3 regions of the Paenibacillus sp. MMO-58 genome follow, and region 2 is predicted to be linked to each of the others. Evidence: riboswitches for the same ligand, from Rfam matches in the RefSeq annotation. Region 2 holds a riboswitch; each other region holds the start of a gene.
What was found. A riboswitch is a leader RNA that binds a small molecule or an ion and turns the genes downstream of it on or off. The one in region 2 is predicted to bind ZMP and ZTP.
Positions count from the first base shown of each region.

Region 1 (3,274 bases), on a different contig from region 2:
TGCCCGCACGGGGTACAAGGATATGAACGGACAATGCTACATGCGTCCATTCCCGGGTCCGGTTGCCGGACTATGCGGCATTACGGTTGAGGACTTTACGCTTATTAAAGGCAAAGTGAATGCGGCAGAGCTGCAATGGGAAGGCCGATTGTCCGAAGGCACGAAGGCGGTAGGCTTCAACGAGGTGCTTAGCGTTCAGAACCCGGAAGCGGAAGTTGTCGCCCGGTACTCATCCGAATATTATCAAGGGGAGCCAGCGTTAACCCGCCGGAATGTTGGGGAAGGCCAAGTCTGGTACTTAGGAGCTGCCTACAGCGAACCGGTAGTCGATGGGATTTTGGATGAGATTGGTTTACGCTCGCCTCTCGCGGACCGGATCACTGCCCCGGCTGAAGTCGAGATCGGTATTCGATCCTCGAAGGATGCTTCTTACGCTTTCCTGCTGAACTATTCGGATAAGCCGGTTGCGATTCAGGTGAAGCAGAGCGTAACAGACCTCCTGACCGGAGCAGCAGTGGAAAACGATGTAGAGATGCCGGCTTACGGCGTTATGATTTTGGAACTTTAATATATGAGCCCCGTGGGATTTTCCTGCGGGGGCTTTTTGCTGCGCAAACAAAAAGCCTGCGGCAATCAGCCGCAGGCAACAATAGAGAATATATAAAGGGGGGTCTTGTCCCTTATTATAGGAGCCGATAATGAAAGGAACCTGAGCGGAATATTACAGGAAGGTTACAAGTTCAGTTGATTGATACGTCCATCCGCCATTGCTGCTGAGGGAAAATAAAATTCTTTAATGAAAAATAAAGTTCTTTAATTCAAGAAGATTATTATTTGTCTGTGAAAATAAAGTTCTTTAATGCCATATACTTGGGAAGTTCCCCCTCACAGGTACAGAATGAGAGGTAGCTGTCTGACGATAAGAACATCTATCTACAACCGGAGTCGCGTTAACTGCGACTCTCGTTATAGATAGATGTTCTTGTTTTAAACAGTACGTGATCCCTTTCGGATTGCACGTTTTATTTATTCATTGAGCTAACGGGCAGGATTGCGTGGTAATATAAGGTGATAAATGAAAGGTTATTATGAAGTGGAGTGAGATACTTGAAAGGACCTTTTGGAGTTCAAATCAATGATAGTGTTTATGCAAATGAAGGTGATTTAGGGCATAACGAGTTTTTGGAAGCGTTTATTGAATTTATTGAGAGCAAGGGGTGGCAGTTTGGCGGTGGGACTGCTCAAATAGATGCAAGCGGCGAAAGAGCAGACGATTGTGATTAAGAAAGGGCGGATAGATTAGTCGATTCGCGAATATGTTAAATGTTGAAGTGTTGCGAAATCCGTAAATAAAGTATTAGATTAAATTTATATATAACACATTTTAAAGGAATGAAATCTAAATGAAAGTTCGTTATTTAATCTTTGCTTTAGTGATATTCGTAATAATAGTTGTTGGCTATTTAATCTATTGCCTTGGTTACGGAAATCCAATATCTAAAGGGATGTTTAAAGAAGAAGTCGAAGAATATCTCAGAAAAAACTATCAAGATGAAATGATTATTGAAAGTATTGAGTATAGCTTCAAAGAATCTACATCTAGCGATCAACATTTTATTGCAGTTGTTCATCCCATGAATAATCCAAATCAGATCATTAGAATTGATAAAGGATACGATGGTAATCTTCAAAGTTATAATGTTGAGAATTAATAACAAGGGTAACAAGTTGTTCAACTAACGGTGAACGTTAGTTACATAATGACAAAAAAAACATTGAAAATTGTTATTATATATCTAATTTAGAGCCTTATATGTGACTGGCGAAGCATGGGGATCCATGAGGAAGCATATAAGTTGTAGCCGTACGCCTGGGCAGAGGTAAGGGGAATTCCCCTTACCTCTTTGTGTTTATTCGAGAGGAGAAGAAGCAAATGAAAACAATTCAATACGATTTGTTTGAAAATCCATATCCCGGAAGAACACTTATTGTAGGTATGACTCCTTCAGGATCGCATTATGTTCAGGTGTACTGGATTATGGGAAGAAGCGCTAACAGTAGAAATCGAGTATTTGAAAGAGAGGGGGCTAATGTAAGAAACAAAGCATTTGATCCTAGCCTAATGGAAGACCCTTCTCTAATAATTTATTATCCTATACGACATAGGGATAAAGTACACATTGTCTCTAATGGTGATCAAACTGAAACTATTTATGAAGGATTAAAGGACCAAAGATCCTTTCACGAATCATTAATGCTTCGAGAGTTTGAACCAGATGCTCCCCACTTTACCCCAAGAATCTCAGGTATAATTAACACAGAACTTAAACAATACAGCCTATCAATTCTCAAAACAAAGGACAATGATCCTTCAGTTTGTATACGTAACATGTATCAATACAGCGGATTCAAAAAGGGAATAGGTCATTGCATACATACCTATAGTTCAGAACTGGATGGTGTACTTAAGCCATTCGAAGGTGAACCATTTGAGGTACCACTATCTGATTCAATTAATGAATTAGCAGACTACTATTGGGAACGTATAAATTCTGAGAACAAAATTGCATTGTTAGTAAAGTTTATTGATGTGCAGAATGAGGATATACACTTGCAAATTCGAAATAAGAATTCAACTATCGGGAGACTATAGTTCAAACAAAAGCTTCAGCGGATCGAAGGATCCTACTGCAGCTTTTGTTGAAGTAAAGGTTACTTTAATCAGAATTAGTTAAAGGATACGTAGAGTATCTTCTCGAATTAAACGTAAAACGTATCTGCCGAGGTAAATCGCGAATGAAAACAAGTGAATTTAGAAAGCTAATTAAGAAATATCTAGCACCAGAACTAAACAAAATTGGATTTATTGGAACAGATCATCACTTTGTAAAAGATAACGGCAGCCACGTAATCAATGCTATTGTGATACAGGCGGATAAGTATGGTGGATCGTGCGTTGTAGAGTTGGGGGTTCACTTCGATTTCCTTCCTAATACAATTAGAGAGTTTATCCCTGTAAGCAAAATAACTGTCTATGACTGTGAGTTTAGAACACGATTGATTAATAAATTAAACTGGTTCCAATCAAATGTTCTTCGTCAAAAGAAAAGTGAAGTTTGGTTTCGGTATGATCATACTGAAGATGAGTCAAGAGCAAGGGCATTAATACAAGAAATGAAAGATATGATACTAGGCCAGGGGTTAAGTTACTTCTCTCAGTTCAATGAAGATTTCCCTCGTGCAATAACCTCAATAAAATTGAATGAGTTATCAC
Region 1 covers NZ_JBBCVY010000004.1:378,403-381,676, forward strand. The annotation lists gene WFJ73_RS15225 (beta-galactosidase) at 1-568, shown strand, start outside; gene WFJ73_RS15230 (hypothetical protein) at 1,108-1,284, shown strand; gene WFJ73_RS15235 (YfjL-like protein) at 1,404-1,712, shown strand; ZMP/ZTP riboswitch at 1,806-1,883, shown strand; gene WFJ73_RS15240 (IMP cyclohydrolase) at 1,934-2,653, shown strand; gene WFJ73_RS15245 (DUF4304 domain-containing protein) at 2,797-3,274, shown strand, end outside.
Region 1: it holds a riboswitch for ZMP and ZTP, as region 2 does, so the genes downstream of both, WFJ73_RS15240 (IMP cyclohydrolase) here and WFJ73_RS25545 (DJ-1/PfpI family protein) in region 2, are expected to answer to the same signal.

Region 2 (3,274 bases):
CGCATTGAGTAAGCTTGTGAAGGTAGCTATGGCGGTTACGGCTGTTTTTGCCCTGCTTATGCAACCGGTCTCGGCTTCGGACAAAACAACCAAGTTCAAAGTGACGCTTGTCAGCGTGGAGTTGGTTGAGAATAACCATGTCGGTAACGAGTGGTTGACTAAGGCTTACGTGAATGGCAAGGAAGTTCAGAAAAGCAAAAGCATTACCCTAAGCTTGAAATCAACGGATAGCATTAAGCTGAAGGCATATGCCGAAGAGCAGGACAAAATTCCCGATAGCAACTCAGCCAACGATACCGTAAAGGTATCGTCTATCACAAAAACCGTCAATAAAGCGTTGAAGGTCGTTGTGACGGAGAATCGCGGCAGGTATTCAGGGAACACGGCTGAGTGGAAGTTTACCTATAAAATTGAAAAGTAATCCATTGGCCGATGCTTCCCAAGAAGCTTCGGCTTCTATTTTTTTAGCGATCAAACCTGGCCTTAAATTGTTCTTTGTCTCCGTTAAAAACGTTAATGTCGACGTACGCATCGATACCGGGGATATGGCCCCGATTGTTGTATTGCCAGAATAACCAACTACGGTCTCCTCGTAAACGCGGATGCTTGACGATATCCCTGATCCAGATTTCGTAATCCTTAAAGCTGCCATCTATATAGGTATTAAAGGTATCGTAAGTTACGTACAGGATAGGCTTCTGCTTATAATGCTCCTCCAGATGGCTGGAGAGGATGGTCAGTTCCCGCTGAATGCGGGCGACATCCTTATCAAGCGCAATCTCGATATCGATAACGGGCGGGAGGTTAGCGGGATCATTGGGTACCTCTTCGATAAAATGCGCCGCCTGCTGGGTGCCGGTGCTCTGAGTTGTGAAAAAATGATAAGCGCCGATCCTCATTCCTTGGCTTCTGGCTTGCTCCCAATTCGACTTGAACTCCTTATCCGTCATATCCTTTCCTTCCGTTGCCTTGATATAGACGAACTGCCATTTGCCGCTGCCAGCAACCTTGCCCCAATCAATCTCGCCCTGATAGTGGGACACATCGATCCCTCTTACCTTGTATTTAGACGCAAACAGGTTGTTATGCCAAATGATGCCCTTATATTCCAAAACGCCGGAAATGATAAGGAGCAGCAGTATACACGCGGTGCTTTTCTGCCATCTGCTTAGCTTCATAGCCACCCATCCTTTGTACCTGCCTTTAATTTTACCTTGAACACTCCAATACATAGACGTCAGCTTGTCCTTATTTGTTTCCGCAATATTTAGCTTGCTCCGCGAATATGCCCGGTATATGATAAAAGTAAATATATGGTATGTGCGACTGGCGTAAACGTGGAGAACCACGAGGGAGCACATATGTCATCAGCCGTACGCCTGGGCAGAGTATCGTTTCTCGTGAAGAGAGGCGATGCTCTTTTTTATTGGGGAGGATGAAGCGGATGCAGAAGAGAAGAAATGTAGCTATTCTGATCTACGACAACGTGGAAGTGCTGGACTTTACGGGACCGTTCGAAGTGTTTATTACGGGCAGCAATCGAGGGCAGGATTTTCATGTGTTCACCGTGTCGGAAAAGACAGCTCCCGTTAAGGCCCTAGGCAATCTGAGCGTTAATCCGGCCTATACCATTGATAACTGTCCCAAGCCCGATATCGTACTTATCCCAGGCGGCTTGGGCTCCCGTCAGGAAATGCACAACAAGGTGCTGACCGATTGGATCAGGAAATGCGCTGACGAGTCGGAGCTGCTTCTATCCGTCTGCACGGGATCGCTGCTCCTTGCGAAGGCGGGAGTGCTGGAAGGGCTGAAGCTGACGACGAATCGTCTTGCAACCGACGAACTAAGGCAGGTCGCCCCGGCATCCGCCGAAATCTCCGAGACCGCCAGATATGTGGATAACGGGAAAATCGTAATGTCTGCCGGCATTTCCGCCGGCATCGACATGTCCCTCTATGTCATCAGTCGCCTTCATGGCAAGGAGAGAGCCTTGCATACCGCAAAATTGATGGAATACGATTGGGTGCAAAAAGAGCACTTCTGATCAAATATAAAAGACGTTTTCCTGATAGGATAGCCGTAACGATGAGCGAGGGAGCTGGATCAATCTTACGAATGGAACATTACGCACGAATCCAAAACGCGATTACCTTTATAGAAGAACAGCTGCAGGAGGCCCTTAGCTTGGAGGCGATAGCCGCCCGGGCGGGATTTTCGCTGTACCATTTTCAAAGGTTGTTCCATGCCATTACGGGCTTTACGGTGCAGGAATACATTCGGAAGAGAAGGTTAAGCAGAGCTGCCGAAGAGCTGAGAGTTACCCGTCAAACGGTGCTTGATATCTCGGTGTCTTACCAATACGGCTCGCAGGAGGCGTTTACCCGTGCTTTTGCCGGTTATTTCGGCATGGCTCCGGCACAGTACAGGAAGCATCAGGGGAAGGTTGCCTTGCAGCTCCCCATTGATCTCGTTGCACTAACGGCTAATATCCGAGGAGGATTGACGATGTACAAACCGGACATCATTGAACGGCCTGCGACTCGTATTATCGGTTATAACTACCCGACCAATCTGAACAACGAGCGGTATTTCGAGGAGATTCCGGGTTTCTATGCGCACTTTGGCAATCATGAATACTTTATGCGCATTCCTAACAAAGCGCGGCCGGCTTTTGCTTATGGCATCCCCCATGGCTACAGCGAGGATGGCGCCTTTTCGTTCCTTATCGGCGAGGAGGTCACTTCGTTTGCGGAGGTAGAGGACGGCTTCGCCTGTCTGGAGCTTCCCGCCGGCAAATATGCGGCTTTCCGCAACGGAACGATGCCCGAAGTTGGACAAAACGCATGGAAATACATCTATGGAACCTGGCTGCCTAACAGCAATTACGAGCGGGGAGAGGGACCGGACTTTGAAGTGACGGATGTTCTGAACTCCACACCGCAGAAAATCAGCATGACCATCTATATCCCGATTCGCTAAGCAAAGAAGAAACCTAGTAGAGCATGACGAAATTCTCGGCATGTTCTTTTTTTTGTGAGATTTGTTTTGATAAATTTTCCATAAACTATATTGACAGTCGATATATCGATACTTAATATATAAGCATAAGATATATCGATAGACGATATAGTTCGAGTAGTGGGAAGGATGAATGGTGTGAAAGAGATGCTGCCGCTTACTGAAGCGTTTTATTATATCCTGATTGTTCTCTATACGGAGCCATCGCATGGATACGGCATTATGCAGGATACCGAGAAAAGGAGCGGCGGACGCG
Region 2 covers NZ_JBBCVY010000010.1:147,689-150,962, forward strand. The annotation lists gene WFJ73_RS25535 (hypothetical protein) at 5-421, shown strand; gene WFJ73_RS25540 (glycoside hydrolase family 25 protein) at 465-1,178, opposite strand; ZMP/ZTP riboswitch at 1,313-1,392, shown strand; gene WFJ73_RS25545 (DJ-1/PfpI family protein) at 1,445-2,044, shown strand; gene WFJ73_RS25550 (effector binding domain-containing protein) at 2,116-2,979, shown strand; gene WFJ73_RS25555 (PadR family transcriptional regulator) at 3,148-3,274, shown strand, end outside.

Region 3 (3,274 bases), on a different contig from region 2:
TATATACGTTCAAGAGCGGTTTTGCGAACGAGCATATTAAGGTGCGGACGGGCGCTCAGCCAGGCCTCATCGAAAAAGCATGCGGCATTCGTTATTCGCAATTTGTGGAGCCTAAAAAGGTGTTGCTCAAAGGGAATCCGTTTGGCGTTGGCGAGTCTGACAATAACGTAGAGGTATGGATGGAGCTGCTTACGCCAACTACGGCGGAAGTATTGGCTTGGTACGATCACCCGCATTGGGGACAATACGCGGCGATCACGACCAACCGGCATGGCGAAGGCGTCGCAACCTATATCGGCTGCCTGCCAAGCGAAGCGGTTGCCCGCAAAGTGCTGGAAGGAGCATGCCGCGAAGCAGGGATTTGGGGAGTCGATCAAGAGCTCCAGTTCCCGATTATCGTGAAGACGGGTACTAACGAGTCCGGCAAAACAATCCGCTATTATTTCAATTATTCGGATGAATCGCAATCCCTCGTCTATCCTCATGGAGACGGCGCCGAGCTGCTCGCGGACCGCGAGCTCCGCTCGGGTGACACGATTGAGCTTGAGCGTTGGGGCGTAGCGATTGTAGAGGAAGCTTAAGTAAAAAGGCTGTTCCTATAAGTCATTAAGATGACTAAGGACAGCCTTTTTCTATTCAGCTACATTGGATTTCGTATGGAAAACTAATTAAAGATGCGATTGCGCGTGATTTGCAGGGAGCTGCTTTTCAGATCCTGAATCTCGTTCATTAGCGAAGCTACCTTGTCCGAATAGAGCTGCTTCAGCTCCGCGTCCTTTAACGAGGCCAGGTTGATCTCGATCGTCAGCAGTGCAGACTGGGCCGCAGCTTCGAACAAAATCGCTCCAATCCCCAGATCGGAGATGACGTTTTTGTTAGAAGATTCCGCAATGCGATGGGTAAAGGTTAGACCCTCCCTGCACACCTCAATGAGACGTAGAGGAACATCAATCGCTTGAATCGTAGCTTCGTGAAGCGCGTTTTTGCGTATACGTTTCTCTTCATCCGAGCTCTTAGGGAGCTTTAGCGCATCCATGTATTTATTAAAAGAAGAACTATCCGCCTGAAGCAGCCCTTCGCATTCTGCCGTTGATCGACGCATCTTATCTAAAACTTCAGCAATAGTGGATTGAATATCGGCGAATTTTTCTCCCTGAGTCAAGTTCCCAACCATTGAAGTCATCGAAGCTCCAAGCGCAGCAATCAATGCGGCTACGCTTCCTCCACCCGGCGTAGGATTGGAACTGCCGGCTTGCTGCAGAAAATGACGGATAGAAACATCCCACGTTATTGTTGTAGTCATTTATTTGCCCTCCCCGAGCTGAAGGTCAATAGCCTTTATCAGATTCTCGAACAGGATAGCCGTTGTTAACGTTCCTACCCCGCCAGGTACAGGGGACACCGCCGCTGCGCTTGATTGAACGTCGATTGCAACATCGCCAACCATTTTACCCTCCGGCGTTTCGTTAATTCCGGCATCAATAATGACGAGATTGGGATGAACCATATCTGGCGTAACGACGTTTGGACGGCCGACCGCGACAAAGGCGATTTCGGCATGGCTCAGATGAGAAGCGATATCCGGCGTGCGCGAATGACAGACGGTTACGGTGGCGTTCTCGCGCTGAAGCATATGGAACAGCGGGAGTCCGACGGTCTGGCCGCGTCCCACGAGCGTTATATTCTTGCCTTCAAGCGTATAACCGTAATGCTTCAGAAGCCGGATGCAGGATTGGGGAGTGGCCGGGTAGAGACCGGTGTCACCCGTTACCGTAGCAAGCTTGTTATCGGGCGTAACTCCATCCACGTCTTTCAGCGGGGAGATTGCCTTCTCAATGGTGCTCGCCGACAGATGCCGGGGCAGGGGCAGCTCCAACATAATGCCATGAACGGATGAATCGTTATTCAGCCGGTGAACGAGCTGAAGGATCTCCTCTTCCGCAACCTCTGCCGTGAACGCGTGGAGAGTAAAAGCTACGCCTAGCTTCTCGGCAATTTTTTGCTTGGCCCCGGCATAATAAGCCGATGCGGGATCTCCTTCGACCAGAATGGTCGCCATATGAGGCTGGACCCCGTTCCGCTTCCACTCTTCGACCTTCGTCCGGATTCCTTCGTATACCTGATCTGCTGCTTCCTTCGCTTTCAAGAGCTTTGTCATTCCAATCCCTCCATGCCATTTTGTTCATGAACGAAAAAAAGCACCTGCGGAAGGCTCGCGAAAAAACGCAAGTCTGTCCTCAGATACTTTTCCCAGGCGAACGGAACGTCCAAGCTGCATGCTCCCTCGTGGTTGATTCCACTTTTTTCGCCAGTCGCATGCAACGTTATTTTTCTTACTGTATCAAAAGTTTGAGCGAAAGAAAAGTCTTTCCCTTCTAGTAATCTATTTCTTCCAACCGGCATACACATTAGTAGTCTTGGCTGGAAGATACATAGATTCCATGGAGGGTACGATGCGAATGAGCGTGCTTAAATACGTAATGGCTTTGCTTCTTTTTCTGGGCTTTAATCTGGAGGCGGCGGGCAATGTGACGGCGGTAGCCTCTTCTGCTTCGGCAAAGCCGGCTGCCACAGAGGATAAGCCGATCGAGATCAGCTTTGCAGGGGATATTTTGCTGGACGGGAAGGTTGCGGCGAATATGGAAAAGTATGGCGTGAATTACCCGTTTGAAAAGGTGCGAGGCCTGTTATCCGGCTCCGACATCAGCTTCGCCAATCTCGAGACTCCGATCTCGACACGCGGGCAAAAGGCGATTAAAACGTACACCTTCCGTTCCGCTCCCAAAACGCTGCAAGCGATCGTTAACTCCGGGATCGACGGAGTATCCGTTGCGAATAACCACACGCTCGACTACGGGGTGGACGCGCTGAACGACACGATAGATTATCTGAACGAATACAAGATCGGCCATGCCGGTGCCGGCAGCAATATCGACGAGGCATTCACTGCTTATACCAAGAAGGTCAACGGGAAAAAGGTAGCAATCGTTGGCATCAGCCGGGTGCTCTCCGGCCCAAGCTGGTATGCAGGGGATAACAAGGCAGGCATCGCCTCGGGTTACGATTTTGATACGATGATGCGTTACGTCAAGAACGCGGTTAAATATTCGGACATTGCAGTCATCTATATTCACTGGAATAACGAATACCAGGATTACCCGGAGGACTATGCGAGAACGTATGCGAAGGCTTTTATCGACGCGGGGGTAGATGCCGTAATAGGAAGCCATAGCCATTGCTTGCAGGGCATTGAGACGTATAAGGGCAAACCGAT
Region 3 covers NZ_JBBCVY010000015.1:19,332-22,605, forward strand. The annotation lists gene WFJ73_RS29125 (beta-galactosidase) at 1-581, shown strand, start outside; gene WFJ73_RS29130 (cyclodeaminase/cyclohydrolase family protein) at 665-1,303, opposite strand; gene WFJ73_RS29135 (bifunctional 5,10-methylenetetrahydrofolate dehydrogenase/5,10-methenyltetrahydrofolate cyclohydrolase) at 1,304-2,158, opposite strand; ZMP/ZTP riboswitch at 2,242-2,326, opposite strand; gene WFJ73_RS29140 (CapA family protein) at 2,460-3,274, shown strand, end outside.
Region 3: it holds a riboswitch for ZMP and ZTP, as region 2 does, so the genes downstream of both, WFJ73_RS29135 (bifunctional 5,10-methylenetetrahydrofolate dehydrogenase/5,10-methenyltetrahydrofolate cyclohydrolase) here and WFJ73_RS25545 (DJ-1/PfpI family protein) in region 2, are expected to answer to the same signal.